Regions from separate parts of the Actinosynnema sp. NPDC050436 genome, predicted to be linked through region 1. Evidence: riboswitches for the same ligand, from Rfam matches in the RefSeq annotation. Region 1 holds a riboswitch; each other region holds the start of a gene.
The links. Region 1 has a riboswitch for glycine ahead of gcvP (aminomethyl-transferring glycine dehydrogenase). Riboswitches for the same ligand answer to the same signal wherever they lie in the genome.
Positions count from the first base shown of each region.

Region 2: linked by a shared signal. The riboswitch ahead of gcvH (glycine cleavage system protein GcvH) and the one ahead of gcvP (aminomethyl-transferring glycine dehydrogenase) in region 1 are both predicted to bind glycine.
Region 3: linked by a shared signal. The riboswitch ahead of gcvT (glycine cleavage system aminomethyltransferase GcvT) and the one ahead of gcvP (aminomethyl-transferring glycine dehydrogenase) in region 1 are both predicted to bind glycine.

Region 1 covers NZ_JBFAJV010000010.1:249,858-254,853, forward strand. Annotated here, with positions in the region: gene gcvP (aminomethyl-transferring glycine dehydrogenase) at 1-1,506, opposite strand, end outside; glycine riboswitch at 1,662-1,752, opposite strand; gene AB0I60_RS24360 (MerR family transcriptional regulator) at 1,918-2,481, opposite strand; gene AB0I60_RS24365 (bifunctional nuclease family protein) at 3,132-3,605, opposite strand; gene AB0I60_RS24370 (MerR family transcriptional regulator) at 3,748-4,467, opposite strand; gene garA (glycogen accumulation regulator GarA) at 4,464-4,928, opposite strand.
Region 2 covers NZ_JBFAJV010000015.1:5,427-10,422, reverse strand. Annotated here, with positions in the region: gene AB0I60_RS29520 (L-serine ammonia-lyase) at 1-1,135, opposite strand, end outside; gene gcvH (glycine cleavage system protein GcvH) at 1,141-1,521, opposite strand; glycine riboswitch at 1,638-1,729, opposite strand; gene ald (alanine dehydrogenase) at 1,951-3,057, shown strand; gene AB0I60_RS29505 (hypothetical protein) at 3,419-3,601, shown strand; gene AB0I60_RS29500 (hypothetical protein) at 3,604-4,005, shown strand; gene AB0I60_RS29495 (ABC transporter ATP-binding protein) at 4,053-4,996, shown strand, end outside.
Region 3 covers NZ_JBFAJV010000014.1:87,948-92,943, reverse strand. Annotated here, with positions in the region: gene glyA (serine hydroxymethyltransferase) at 1-511, opposite strand, end outside; gene gcvT (glycine cleavage system aminomethyltransferase GcvT) at 522-1,706, opposite strand; glycine riboswitch at 1,728-1,822, opposite strand; glycine riboswitch at 1,823-1,910, opposite strand; gene AB0I60_RS29050 (DUF3817 domain-containing protein) at 2,247-2,549, opposite strand; gene AB0I60_RS29045 (hypothetical protein) at 2,570-2,950, opposite strand; gene AB0I60_RS29040 (helix-turn-helix transcriptional regulator) at 3,072-3,560, opposite strand; gene AB0I60_RS29035 (hypothetical protein) at 3,752-3,913, opposite strand; gene AB0I60_RS29030 (CaiB/BaiF CoA-transferase family protein) at 4,321-4,996, opposite strand, start outside.

The DNA.
Region 1 (4,996 bases):
GTCCTTGTCCGACAGCGACCGCAGGTAGCGCAGCAGCGCGGTCTCCGAGCGGTGCGCGTGGAACACCGGGTGCGTGAGGTAGTCGCTGGTGCGGCGCAGGTCGGCGGGGATGCCGTCGGCGGTGTCGGCGTCCAGGCCGTCGATGTCGGCCACCGCCACGTCGAACGCCCGCCACACCGCGACGAGGTCGTCGCGGGTCGTCGTCTCGTCGCAGGCGATCGACACCGTGTCGGCGTCCACCTGCCACAGGTTGACGCCCAGCTCGCGGGCGGCGGCCACGATCGCGGCGGCCCGGCCCTCGACGCGCGCCCGGACGGTGTCGAAGAACTCGCCGTGCACGACCTCGACGCCGCCCTCGCACAGGCCGGCGGCCAGCACGGTCGCCATCCGGTGGGCGCGGGTGGCGATGCCGCGCAGCCCCTCCGGGCCGTGGTACACGGCGTACATGGAGGCGATCACGGCCAGCAGGACCTGCGCGGTGCAGATGTTGCTGGTCGCCTTCTCGCGGCGGATGTGCTGTTCGCGGGTCTGCAGCGCCAGCCGGTAGGCGCGGTTGCCGTCGGCGTCGACCGACACGCCGACCAGCCGGCCGGGGAGCTGGCGCTCCAGGCCCGCGCGGACGGCCATGTACCCGGCGTGCGGGCCGCCGAAGCCCATCGGCACGCCGAAGCGCTGGGTGGTGCCGACGACGACGTCCGCGCCGATCTCGCCGGGCGGGCGCAGCAGGGTCAGCGACAGCAGGTCGGCGGCCACCACGGCCTGCGCGCCGGCCGCGTGGATCTCCGCGATCAGCGACTCCTGGTCGCGGACCACGCCGGAGGCGCCGGGGAAGGACAGCAGCACGCCGAAGAAGTCGCCGCCCAGGCCGAGGCCCTCCAGGCCCTGCGACAGGTCGGCGGTGACGACCTCGATGCCCAGCGGCTCGGCGCGGGTCTCGATCACGGCCAGCGTCTGCGGCAGCGTGTCCTGGTCGACCACGAACTTGGCGGACTTGCTCCGGCCGGCGCGGCGGACCAGGGTCATCGCCTCGGCGGCGGCCGTGGACTCGTCCAGCATGGACGCGTTGGCCAGGGCCAGGCCGGTCAGGTCGGCCACCACGGTCTGGAAGTTCAGCAGCGCCTCCAGCCGGCCCTGCGAGATCTCCGGCTGGTAGGGGGTGTAGGCGGTGTACCAGGCCGGGCTCTCCAGCACGTTGCGGCGGATCACCGGCGGGGTGGTGGTGCCGTAGTAGCCCAGGCCGATCATCTGCTTGAGCGGCTTGTTGCGAGCGGCCAGGGCGCGCAGCTCGGCCAGCGCCTCGGTCTCCGTGGCGGGCGCGGGCAGGTCCAGCACCAGGTCGCGCTCCCGGATCGACTCGGGCACCGCGCGCTGCGCCAGCTCCTCCAGCGAGCCGACGCCGATCACGTCGAGGATGCGGGCCAGCTCGGCCGGCCGGGGGCCCACGTGCCGGTCGGCGAAGGGGGTGCCGTGCTCGAGAGCGGCGAGGGGGATGCGGTCGTGCGTCATAGATACGCCTCCGGGGCTACGGGCACACTTCTGCCGTTGCCCTCCCCCTCTGTCTTCTGCCCGTCGGGGCGCCTGAGAGCTTCACCCGGCCGTCGGAACGGACCGGGCTTGCACCGTCGGCGGGGTCGGCGGACCGACCCGCTTTCCAGAGGCGTCTCACCCGCGCGGTCCTTGCGCCTGAGAGGTTCCGGGGAGGATTTGCTCCTTCGGCGCCGAGACGTGCTCGGACTCTCCCGCGCGGGATAAAGCGACTACCCGCGAATGGTACCCGGACCAGGCCCGCAGGCCCGCACGGACGCGACGCGGATCTCAGCCGGTGGCACGGGACTTCGGGGTCGCGGCTGCGGGGCCCGGCCGGACCGACGCCCCGGACCGCTCCGACGGGCCTGGCGGTACCGACGCGCGCGGGCCTCAGCCGGTGGCGCGGGTGCGCCGGCGGCGGGACAGCTCGTCGTTCGGGGCGTGCTCGACCTCCCCGCCGTCCGCGCGCTCGGCGGGGAACTCGTGGATGGTGCCGCTGATCTCCCGCATCGCGCCGCTGACCGCGATCCCGAACACCCCCTGACCGCCCTGGAGCAGGTCCACGACCTCCTCCGGCGAGGTGCACTCGTAGACCGTCGTGCCGTCGCTGAACAGCGTGATCCGGGCCAGGTCCTGCACGCCCCGGCGGCGCAGGTGGTCGACCGCGACCCGGATGTTCTGCAACGAGACCCCGGTGTCCAGCAGCCGCTTGACCACCTTGAGCACCAGGATGTCCTTGAACGAGTACAGCCGCTGGCTGCCCGAGCCCTGGGCACTCCTTATGGTCGGGTTGACCAGTCCGGTGCGGGCCCAGTAGTCGAGCTGGCGGTAGGTGATGCCCGCGATCTGGCACGCGGCAGGGCCTCGGTAGCCCACGAGCTCGTCCGGCAGCGAGGAGTCCGGGAACAGCTCACCCTGTTCGCCGGATCCGGCCCGGATGGCTTCCTCGACCACGCCTGCCTCCCCTCGGTCCGGCCACGACAGCCGGCGACCACCGTGCAACCGCCCCGGCGTTGGAATCACACCGTGGCAATTCACCCGAGTTCGACGGTAAGACCGCCTAGGGGGCAGGTCAACGCGACGCGCTGAGCGTGTCGCACCTCAACCTCAGGTTGAGGTTGAGAGAGACGCCCGACGTAAGCCATTCGGGTGACGTTTAGTGATCGTTTAGCCGATCACCGCTGACGTTGTGTAATTCGGAAGTGTGACACCGGGGGGTGGCACACCGGGTTGATCCACAACTCACCGCACACACCACGGGGGGCCGACCCGACTCGCGGCCGGACCACCGGCCCCTCGTGGCGCAGCCGGCACCCGAACCGACGAAACGCCCACTCACAGCCCGCCACCGAGCGTCCGTCGTGCACACCGGCCGACCGCCCGGACGGCCCCCGGCGCCCCCCGAACAGCTCCCGGCACGGGGTCCCGGACCGCCCGGGGCACTCCCCAGCCGGCCGGGACCCGGCCGCTGCCGCCCCGCTGCGCCCCGAACGCGCGAAAGCCCGGAGCGACCGCTCCGGGCTGCCCGTCCGACCCCACCGGGCCGGACCGCCTCCACCTCGTCCACCTGCGCGCCGCGGCGGCACGCCCGGCCCGGGACCGGGCTACGTGTCCGCGCCCCGGAAGTCCTCCGGCGACACCGAGTCGAGGAACTCGCGGAACTTCTCGACCTCGTCCTCCTGCTCGTCCGGGATGATCAGGCCGGCCTCGGCCAGCACCGACTCCTCCGCGTGGATCGGCACGCCGATCCGCAGCGCCAGGGCCACCGAGTCGCTCGGGCGCGCCGACACCCGGACGTCGCCGTCGAACACCAGCTCGGCGAAGTAGGTGCCCTCCTGCAGGTCGGTGATGCGGACCTGTTCGAGGTTGCGGCCCAGGGCCCCGATGACGTCCTTGAGCAGGTCGTGGGTCAGTGGCCGCGCGGGGCGCACGCCCTGTTGTTCCAGGGCGATGGCGGTGGCCTCGACCGACCCGATCCAGATCGGCAGGTAGCGCTCGCCCTCGGTCTCGCGCAGCAGCAGGATCGGCTGGTTGGCGGGCAGTTCCACCCGCACGCCGACGACGCGCATCTCGCTCATCGGGTATCGCCTCCCTCAGCGCGCTGAAATTCTGGCGTCCCCGCTATCCCACGAGGATCCCCCACGTACCCTTTCGACGCTACCCGCCAAGCGGGCCTTGTGCGCAACCACCTGGTATCCGGATCACCATTCGGACACCGGTTCACCTGGGGGAAACGCGACCACCTGCGACGTCGCGGAGCCCGGTCTTCACCAGGAGTGTGTGCAGCGTTACGGAAAGCGCCGCGAGTTCGCGGACGACTTCATCGGCACGGCCGCGCGCTCGCGGGTCCCGCTGCCGGTAGAGGGGTGCGACGACCTGCTCGACGAGGCCGACCTCGCGGTCGGCCGCCGCGCGGAAGGTTCGCAGGTGGCGCGGGTCCAGGCCGAGGCCGGTCAGCGCGCGCACGGTGGTGGCGACCTGGAGGGCGTCCTGGTCGTAGGACCCGCCCGCGCCCGCCCTGAGCAGGCCGTGCTGCTCCAGGTCCGCCAGCAGCGCCCCGTCCAGCCCGGAGCGGGCCAGCAGCTCCTCCCGGGACAGCCGGGGCGCGGACCCGCCGGCGGCCTGGTCGGCGGCGGGCAAGCTGTCCACGGCGCGCAGCACGCGGCCCGGGGCCGCCGCGTCGGCCGCGTCCAAGTGCTCCCTGATGACCTTCAGGGGCAGGTACCGGTCGCGCTGGGCCGCCAGCACGTACCTCAGCCGCTCGACGTCGACCGAGGTGAACTGGCGGTACCCCGAGGCGGTGCGTGCCGGGCGGACCAGCCCCTCCGACTCCAGGAAGCGGATCTTGGAGATCGTCACGTCGGGGAACTCCGGTCGGAGCTGCGCCAGCACCGCGCCGATGCTCAGCCCCCCGCGCTGTGGCCGCCCGGCCGCCGTCACTGCGCCCCCTGACCCCCGGCGCCCGGACCGGTCAGGAACACGAGGCGGAACTTGCCGATCTGCACCTCGTCGCCGTTGGCGAGGACCGCCTGGTCGACGGGCTCGCGGTTGACGTAGGTGCCGTTGAGGCTGCCCACGTCGATGACCACGAACTCGCCGCCCTCGCGGCGGAACTCGGCGTGCCGGCGGGACACCGTCACGTCGTCGAGGAAGATGTCGCTGTCGGGGTGCCTGCCCGCGCTGGTGGTGTCCCGGTCCAGCAGGAACCGCGAACCCGCGTTCGGGCCGCGCTTGACCACGAGCAGGGCGGACCCCGCGGGCAGCGCGTCGACACCGGCGACGGCCGGCTCCTGTGCGGGTGCCTCGGCGCCCTCCACCTCGGCGAGGAAGTCGGCCCGGAAAACGGAGGTCCGCTCCGGGGACTGCTCCGGCGGAACGCCTGGCCCGTCGTTCGTGCTCACCTGAGCTCTCCTCCTGCTGCTGGAACCGTCGAGACCGCTAGAACCTATCGTGCCCGAACCCCGGTCCG
Region 2 (4,996 bases), on a different contig from region 1:
GGCCGAGGTTGTGCTCCATGGCGATCTCGGCGGCGTTCTCCACCTGCTCCGGCGTCCCGCCGAGCACCTCGGCCAGGCCGCCGGCCGCCATCGAGCACGCCGAGCCGACCTCGCCCTGGCAGCCGACCTCGGCACCGGAGATCGACGCGTTCTCCTTGAACAGCACGCCCACCGCGCCCGCCGTGAGCAGGAACCGCACCACGCCGTCGTCGGACGCGCCCGGCACGAACCGCGTGTAGTAGTGCAGCACCGCCGGCACGATGCCCGCCGCGCCGTTGGTCGGCGCGGTCACCACCCGACCGCCGGCCGCGTTCTCCTCGTTCACCGCCAGGGCGAACAGGGTCACCCAGTCCATCACCCGCAACGGGTCGGTGGTGAAGTGCTCGGCCGCGAGCCGCTGCCGCATCTCGGCGGCCCGCCGCCGCACCTTCAGCCCGCCCGGCAGCACGCCGTCCTCGGTGCAGCCGCGCTCCACGCACTCCTGCATCACGTGCCAGATGTGCAGCAGGCCCTGGCGCACGTCGTGCTCGGAGCGCCAGGACAGCTCGTTGGCGAGCATGACCTCGCTGATGGTCAGCCCGGTCTCGCGGGTGCGCGCCAGCAGCTCGTCGCCGCTGAGGAACGGGTGCGCGATGGGGGTGGCGTCGGCCTTGATCCGGTCGGTGCCGCTCGCCGTCTCGTCCACCACGAACCCGCCGCCGACCGAGTAGTACACGGCCTCGTCCAGCACCTCTTCGCCGGAATAGGCGGTGAAGCTCATCCCGTTCGGGTGCAGCGGGAGGGACTTCCGGCGGTGCATCACCAGGTCGGCGTCCTCGGTGAACGGGATGTCCCGCACACCGCCCAGCAGCAGCCTGCCGGTGGCCCGGATCTCCTGCACCCGCACGTCGGCCGCCGTGGGGTCGACGTCCTCCGGCTTGTGCCCCTCCAAGCCCAGGAGCACGGCCTTGGGGCTGCCGTGGCCGTGCCCGGTCGCACCCAGCGAGCCGAACAGCTCGACGTGCACGCGGTCCACCGAGTGCGCCCGGTGCCCGAGCCGCGCGACGAACATGGTCGCCGCGCGCATGGGGCCGACGGTGTGCGAGCTCGACGGCCCGATGCCGACGGAGAACAGGTCGAAGACGCTGATCGCCACGGCGCTCAGTCCCCGGTGAGTTCCGCGTACTTCGCGGCGGTCAGCAGGCCCGTCGCGTCCTCGACGGCGACCTTGAACAGCCAGCCCGCGCCGTACGGGTCGTTGTTGATCAGCGACGGGTCGTCGGCCACCTCGGTGTTGACCTCCACGACCTCGCCGCTGACCGGCGCGTACAGGTCGCTCACCGACTTGGTCGACTCCAGCTCGCCGCACACGTCGCCGGACTTGACGCGCTCGCCCACGGTCGGCAGCTGGACGAACACGATGTCGCCGAGCGACTCCGCCGCGTAGGAGGTGATGCCGATCGCCACGGGGTCCTGGGTACCCGGGGTCCAGTCGACCCACTCGTGCTCGGGCGTGTACAGCAGGTTGTCCGGAAAAGTCACGTCAGCTCCTCGGTCCGCGCGGCCAGGTCCCCTCTCTGTCCTGGGACCTGAGAGCTTCGCCGCAGCGCTGCGGCTTGCACCGTGGGTGCGCGCGTGAGCACGCTTTCCAGAGTCGCCTCGCCCGAGCGGTTCTCGTTGCCTGAGAGTGTGCGGGGTGCTTGCTCCTTCGGCGCTCCAGACGTGCTGGAGGCTCTCCCGCTCGGGTTCCGGTGTCGCCTGCGACACCCCGGCCGATGTTCAGTTGGTCGGACGCGAGCACGCTAAGTCGTCGGCGACTCGGGTGTCAACGCGCGTCCAGAGACTTCACGCCACCTCCGCCGTTGTCCGACCGGCACAACGCGGCAGGTGCGCGTTCGTGCCAACGGCACGATGACAGCCGGATGGCGGTACCGGACCTTTGGCATTAACAACGCCCCGAAGGAGCCCTCCGTGCGGATCTCAGTACCCCGCGAGATCAAGAACCACGAATACCGCGTCGCGCTGACCCCCGCAGGCGCCCACGAGCTGACGGTGCGCGGCCACGACGTGTTCGTCGAGGCGGGCGCGGGCCTGGGCTCGGCCATCACCGACGAGGAGTACCTCGCGGCGGGTGCGAAGGTGCTGGCCACCGCCGAGGACGTGTGGGCCGAGGGCGACCTGGTGCTCAAGGTCAAGGAGCCGATCGCGCGGGAGTACCCCCTGCTGCGCAAGGGCCAGACCCTGTTCACGTACCTGCACCTCGCGGCCGACCAGCCGCTGACGCAGGCGCTGCTGGACTCCGGCACCACCGCGATCGCCTACGAGACGGTGCAGACCGCGAACGGCGCGCTGCCGCTGCTGGCCCCGATGTCCGAGGTGGCGGGCAGGCTCGCGCCCCAGGTCGGCGCGTTCTCGCTGATGAAGCCGTCCGGCGGCCGGGGCGTGCTGCCCGGCGGCGTGCCCGGCGTGCACCCGGCGCGGGTCGTCGTGATCGGCGGCGGCGTGGCGGGCCTGAACGCGGCCACCATCGCCGTGGGCCTGGGCGCGGACGTCGAGATCCTGGACACCAACGTCGACCGGCTGCGCCACATCGACGCCCTGTACCAGGGCCGGCTGCGCACGGTCACGTCGAACCGCTACTCGGTCGAGCAGGCCGTGCGGGAGGCCGACCTGGTCATCGGCGCGGTGCTGGTGCCGGGCGCGAAGGCCCCGAAGCTGGTCTCCAACGAGCTGGTGGCGCAGATGAAGCCGGGCTCCGTGCTCGTCGACATCGCCATCGACCAGGGCGGCTGCTTCGCCGACTCGCGGCCGACCACGCACGCCGAGCCGACCTACCAGGTGCACGACTCGGTGTTCTACTGCGTGGCCAACATGCCCGGTGCCGTGCCGCGCACGTCCACCTACGCGCTGACCAACGTGACGCTGCCGTACGCGGTCGCGCTGGCCGACAAGGGCTGGGAGGCGGCGCTGCGCGCGGACCAGGCGCTGGCGCTGGGCCTCAACGCGCACGACGGCCTGCTGACCTACCAGCCGGTCGCGGAGGCGCACGGCCTCACCCACACCCCGCTCGAAGTCTGAGCACCCGCGAAGGAGGGGCGTCCACCACGACGGTGGGCGCCCCTTCTCGCACGTGGAGGGCATGAAAAGGCGGCCCGCTCAACCAGCCTGGGGGTCACTGGGAGCGGGCCGCGCCACCAATGCTAGCGGGCGGCGGGCGGTCGTGCCCAGCCGCCCCGCCCATCTGACGCCCAGATCTTTACCAGGAGGAGCACAGCCCGTGTCCACCCTCAAGCAAACGAGTGAATTCGCCGCGTAACGGGTAAGTCACGACGCCCGGTCGGCCGATGAGGTACAGCGAGGTGCCCGTGCGCTGACGCGGCGGGCTCGCCCCTCCGCGGTGTGCCCACCGCGCCGCCGCCGACCTCCGATCGGAGCGCACATGGCCGAACCACAGGGCTGGATCGACTGCCACGACCCCTTCGGGCGGGACCGCTCGATGACCGTGCTGGTGGAGGACGACCGGGTGCTGCTGGTCGCCCCACCCGGCGAGTCCGCTGTGATGTCGGTCACCCAGACCCGCCGGCTGCACCGCCTGCTGGCCCAGGCCGCGGACAGGATGTGACGGTGGACGAGACACTGCGCGCCGCCGTCCTGCACCGGCTGACCCAGTTGGAGGAGGTCGCCGAGCGGGGTGCCGCCGAGGCGCTCGTGCCGCTGGCCCGCGCGGAGATCAACCGGCTGGCCGACACCTGGCGGCTGCTGCTCACCGTGCACCAACCCGATCCCGACGGCCGCTGCCGCGCCTGCCCCGGCGTGCTGCGGCACAAGAAGTGGCCGTGCCAGGTGTGGACCATGGCCCACCAGCACCTCATCGGCGAGGGCCTCCCGCACCGCGAGCGGCGGCGTCCCCTGCGCGGGCCGTTCGGCCGGGTGCGCGACGCCGAGCACCCCGCCGAGCACCCCGCCGAGGCCACGACCGAGATACCCGCCGTGGTGTCGAAACCGCGACACGCCCTTCCCGACTGACCTTCCTAGGGCAGGATGGCGTCCCGAAGAGCATTCGGGAGGGACGCGTGCACGACGGCAGTGGCCGCATCGTGGTGCAGAACTTGACCAAGCAGTTCGGTCCGGTGGCAGCGGTGCAGAATCTCAGCTTCACGGTGGAACCGGGGTCGGTGACCGGCTTCCTGGGCCCCAACGGGGCGGGCAAGACGACGACGCTGCGCATGGTGCTCGGCCTGGTGACGCCCACGGCGGGCATCGGCCTGATCAACGGTCGGCCGTTCCACCAGCTCGGCAACCCGGCCCGGGTGGTCGGCGCGGTGCTGGAGGCGCAGGGCTTCCACCCCAAGCGCTCGGCGCGCAACCACCTGCGGGTGTACGCGGCGGCGATCGGCGTGCCGGACTCGCGGGCCGACCAGGTGCTGCAACTGGTCGGGCTGGGCGCGGCGGGCGACCGCAACGCGGGCGGCTTCTCGCTGGGCATGAAGCAGCGACTGGCGCTGGCCACCGCGCTGCTGGGCGACCCGCAGGTGCTGGTGCTGGACGAGCCGTCCAACGGCCTGGACCCGGAGGGCATCGCCTGGCTGCGGACCTTCCTCCAGTCCTACGCGCGCAGCGGGCGCACGGTGCTGATCTCCAGCCACCTGCTGGCCGAGGTGGAGCAGACCGTGGACCAGGTGGTGATCATCTCGCGCGGCCAGACCATGTACTACGGGCCGCTGGACAACCTGCGCGAGCAGCAGCAGTCCCGTGTCCTGGTGCAGCCGTCGGACACCGCCGCGCTGGTCGCGGCGCTGCACGAGGAGGGCGTCACGGCGATCGAGCAGCTGCCCGACGGGCGGATCGCCATCGCGGGCGTGGACGCCAGGCAGGTCGCCGACACGGCGCTCAAGGCGGGCGTGTCGATCTACGGCATCCAGGAGGAGAAGGCCGACCTGGAACGGCTGTTCTTCCAGCTCACCAGCGGCCAGTACACCGCGTCCGGCCCGAACCAGTACGCCCAGCAGCCCCCGCA
Region 3 (4,996 bases), on a different contig from region 1:
GCTTGGGCCGGTGCTCGGTCGCCAGCCGCTCGACCTCGGCCATGTCGACCCGGCCGTCGGTCTCCGACACGTGGTAGGGCACCACGTCGTAGAGCTTGCCGGAGAAGTTGATCCGCATCCCGTGGGTCAGGTGGCCGCCGTGCGCCAGGTCCAGGCCCAGGATCGTGTCGCCGGGCTGGAGCAGGGCGAACATCGCGCACGCGTTGGCCTGCGCGCCCGAGTGCGGCTGCACGTTCGCGTAGCCCGCGCCGAACAGCTCCTTGACCCGCGAGATGGCCAGCCGCTCGACCACGTCGACGTTCTCGCAGCCGCCGTAGTACCGCCGGCCGGGGTAGCCCTCGGCGTACTTGTTGGTCAGCACGGAGCCCTGCGCCTGGAGCACCGACACCGGGGTGAAGTTCTCCGACGCGATCATCTCCAGGGTGCCCTGCTGCCGGCCGAGCTCCGCCGCGACGGCCTCGGCGACCTCCGGGTCGAACTCCGCGAGGGAGGTGTTGAAGTGCTCGGACATGGTGTCTCCCTTACGAGTTTCGCTTGTAGAACGGCAGCGCGACGACTTCCACGGGCTCCTGCCTGCCCCGGATGTCGACGGCCAGAGCGGTGCCGGGCTCGGCCAGCGCCGGCGGCACGTAGGCCATCGCCACCGAGTAGCCCAGGGTCGGCGACAGCGCGCCGCTGGTGACCTCGCCGACCACCGAGCCGGACGCGTCCAGCACCGGGTAGCCGTGCCGGGGCGCGCGGCGGGACGTGGTCCTGAGGCCGACCAGCTTCGCCTCCGCGCCCTGCTCGGCGACGGCGGCCAGCGCCTCGCGGCCGACGAAGTCCTCCGGCTTGTCCAGCTTCACCACGCGGCCCAGGTTGGCGTGGTACGGGGTGCGCGCGGCGCTGAGCTCGTTGCCGTACAGCGGCATCCCGGCCTCCAGGCGCAGCGTGTCGCGGCAGCCGAGGCCGGCGGGCCGGAGGTCGTGCTCGCGGCCCGCCTCCAGCAGCGCCTGCCACACCGCCGGCGCGTCGGCCGGGTCGAGGAACAGCTCGAAGCCGTCCTCGCCGGTGTAGCCGGTGCGGGCGAGCAGCGCGGGCCGGCCGGCCACCTCGGTCGGGTAGGAGGCGTAGTACTTGACCGACGCGAGGTCGGTGGTGGTGAGACCGGCCAGGATCGCGGTGGACGCCGGCCCCTGGACCGCCAGCAGGGCGTAGTCGACGGACTTGTCCACGACGGAGGTGTCGAAGCCCTCCGCGCGCTCGACCAGCGCCTGGAACACGACGGCCGCGTTCGAGGCGTTCGCCACGACCAGGTACTCCTGCTCGCCGGTCCGGTAGACGATCAGGTCGTCCAGGACGCCGCCGTCCGCTTGGGTGATCATGGTGTAGCGGGCGCGGCCGACCCCGATCGCGGACGCGTGGCCGACCAGCGCGTGGTCCAGCGCGCGGCCGGCCTCGGGGCCGGACAGCACGATCTCGCCCATGTGCGTCAGGTCGAACAGGCCCGCTGACGTGCGCACGGCGTGGTGCTCGGCGAGCTCGCTGTCGTAGCGCAGCGGCATCCGCCAGCCCGCGAAGTCGGTGAACTGGGCGCCCAGCGCCTCGTGCTCGGCGTGCAGCGGCGTCCGGCGGGTTTCCACGGGGTGGTCCTCCCTGGTGGCGGGCACGGCGACGAGACCGACCTGGTCGGCCGGTCGCCGTTGGTGAAGGATGACACGGTCCATCGGAGACTCCTCGTCGAGTGAGCCTCCCCCTCTGTCATGAGCCTGAGAGCTTCACCGCGCGCGGGGCGCGGCTTGCACCGTGGGCGAGGCGCGCAGCGCCTGCTTTCCAGAGTTGCCTTCGTCGGGCGGTAGCTGTGCCTGAGAGATTCCGGGGAGGAGTTGCTCCTTCGGCGCCCCTTCCGGGGACTCTCCCGCGCGACATCGACGGCCGTGTTCAGTTGGTACCGCCAGACGCTAGTTGTGCCTGGTAGGCACGGTCAACCGGGACCGGGTCACAGAACCTGCCGCCCGGCCGACCACCCGACGACCCGCGCACCCCGGCCGCGCTGCCGCCGAGCAGCGGGAACCCGCCCGCGGAGCCGTCGACGGCCCGCTCCGGGAACCCGCTCCGGGCCGCGCGTCCGCCGTGCAGCACCGGGAACGAACCCCTGTAGAGGCGGGGGAACGCCGGAACACCTCGGCCGCGCGCAGGCACGCCGACCGGTGCCGGCCGCACGCCCACGGCCGTCTCAGCGGACGGTGCGGGGGTGGGGCACGCGGTCACAGCGCACGTTCCTCCTTGACGCTCTCGACCACCTTGCGCTCGGCGTAGAACGACACGAACGGGATGGTGCCCGCGAGCAGCACCAGCGCGGAGCCCTTGAGCGACCACCGCGCCTTGAGCGCCAGGTCGACCGTGAAGACCAGGTAGACGGCGTACAGGAAGCCGTGGACGGGCCCGACGACGGCCATCATCCCGGAGTTGTCGCCGACGTACTTGACGAACATCGCCACCACGAGCAGGAGCAGGCCGACACCGACCACGTAAGCCATGAACCGGAACCGGCTCAACGCACCGCTCATCGCCTACCGACCGCCTTCGCTCACCGCTGGTCCCGCGCGTTGAGCTCCCGGAGGTAGCGGTTGTAGGCCGCCAGCTCGTCGTCCTCGTCGTCGTGCGCGGGTGTTCTGACGGGTTCCACGGTAACGGCCGGACGCGGGGCGGCGGCCACCGGCTCCCGGCTGCCCCCGGCGGCGTCCTCGGCACGGCGCTGGGCGGCGAGCTTGCGCATCCGCCACACCATGAAGACGGGGAACAGGCCGAACAGCGGCCACTGGAAGACGTACCCGAGGTTCTGGAACGTGCCGCCGGCCTCGGAGAACCTCTCCCACTGCCAGTAGGCGAGGCCGCAGCACACGATCAGCGACACCAGGCAGACCGCCGCGATGGCGAGTCTCTTGGGTGTCAGGAGGGTGCCGGGCACCCTCCCACACTACTTCGCGGAGTTCACTTCTCGGCGGAAGGGGCTCCTCGCACAGGAGCCCGCCCTCCCGGTTGGTGCAGGTGTTCGACTCGACGCCGCGCCCTCACAACGCGGCGCTGGTTCACGCAACGCCGTCCCGGCGCTGCCGCTGCAACCTGGCCACGCACCAGGCCGCCGCACTGCCCCGACGCAGGTGCTGGAGCACCGTCATCGGGCCGAGGCGCCGTCCCAGGTCGGCGGGGGTCAACCCGGCCGCCCGGTAGTCGAGCGCGCGCTGGTCCAACGGGCTGATGCCCGCGTCCCACCACCGCTCCGCCTCGGACAGGTCGCCCACGAGCTGCCAGTAGCTGGCGGCAGCCGCGAGCAGCACCTCGGGCACCTCGGGTGCCCTCTTCCGCATCGCCGCCACGTAGGCCGGGTCAGCGGATTCGACCCGCACCAGTCCGCGCGACCCGCCGTTCGCCCGTTGCACGGGGATCCCCGGCGCGGACGGCGGGGCCTCGGCCAGCCACTCGTCCTTGATCCGGTTCACCTCCTGCAACTCGGCGTCGTCCGAGCGCTCAGCCGCCCACTGCCGCAGCAGCTCGTCGACTCCGGAGTCCTCGACCATTCTGCCTCCTCGTCGGTCGAAGATCAGCCAATGCAGCGCACCGTATTAGCGGGTACCGACAACCGCTAGACCCTGGTTTGTCAAAAACCCTGTTACCAGCGCGTTATAGCCCTCATTCCACCCAGACGGTGCAACGTGCGGGCTTGACCGTCACCGCCGGTGACCGGGTTGGCCACCCCCCGCGAGGTGGACTAGGCGAACAGGCTGCGGACGAACGTGATGATCGACTCGGCACCCTGGCGCAGCCAGCCGACGCCGGTCTTGACCGCGTCCGCCGACTGGTCGGGCTGGGTGATCAGGAGGAACAGCAGCAGCGCGACGGCCGCCAGCGTCACCACCTTCTTGACGTTCACGAGACCCTCTCCGTCCGTTCGCAGGTGCCCGGCCGGCAGGCGTCGTGCCCACCGCGTTACGCCCCATGGTCCCCCATTCACCCGGACGATGACGGGAGAACGCGCCCCGTTCCCACGTCCGGGCGCAGGTTGCACCGGGAGCCACGCCCAGGCGGAGACTTCAGTCACCCGAACGGACGATCAAGGGTGTCCCAGCCCCCGCCGATGACCTAGGTACGGGCAACTCGCCCCACTCCCCTGGCACGAGCACCGAGGTTCCTCCACATCGTCAGCACTTTTCCCCGGGCCGCCCCGGTCACTCGTCTGCGCCCGACCGCACACCGTGCGTCATTGGCCGGCACCGGCCGCCCTCCATTTCTCCACGCACCCCGGGCGATTCTTCGCGCCCTTTTCCGGACACCTCCGGGTTACCCGATGACACCCGCGCGTCGCAGTTCGGCAATCTCCACCGCCGACAGCCCGAGGTCGTCCAGGACCTCGATCGTGTGCTCCCCGACGGCCGGGGGCACGGACGGTGCCGCCGCCGGGGTGCGGTCGAACCGGGGCGCGGGCGCGGGCTGCGTCACGCCCCCGACCTCGACGAACGTCCCGCGCGCGGTGTTGTGCGGCACGGTCGGGGCCTCCTCGGGGGCCAGCACCGGGACCAGGCAGGCGTCCGTGCCGGCGGCCAGTTCCGCCCATTCATCCCTCGTTCGAGTGGCCACGGCCGCCGCGATCCGCGCGCGCAGCGCGGGCCACTGCGCCGGGTCGTGCCGGTCCGGCACACCGGCGTCGGCCAGACCCAGGACGACCAGCAGTTCCGCGTAGAACTTCTCCTCCAGCGCCCCGACCGCCACGTACCTGCCGTCCGAAGTGGCGTAGACGTCGTAGAACGGCGCACCGCCGTCGAGCAGGTTGGTGCCGCGCTCCCCCGGCCACGCCCCGGCGGCCTTCATGCCGTGCAGGAACGTCGTCAGCAGCGCCGCGCCGTCCACCATCGCCGCGTCCACCACCTGGCCGCGCCCGGACCGCTCCCGCTCGTGCAGGGCCGCCAGCACGCCCACCGCGAGCAGCAGCCCGCCGCCGCCGAAGTCGCCGACGAGG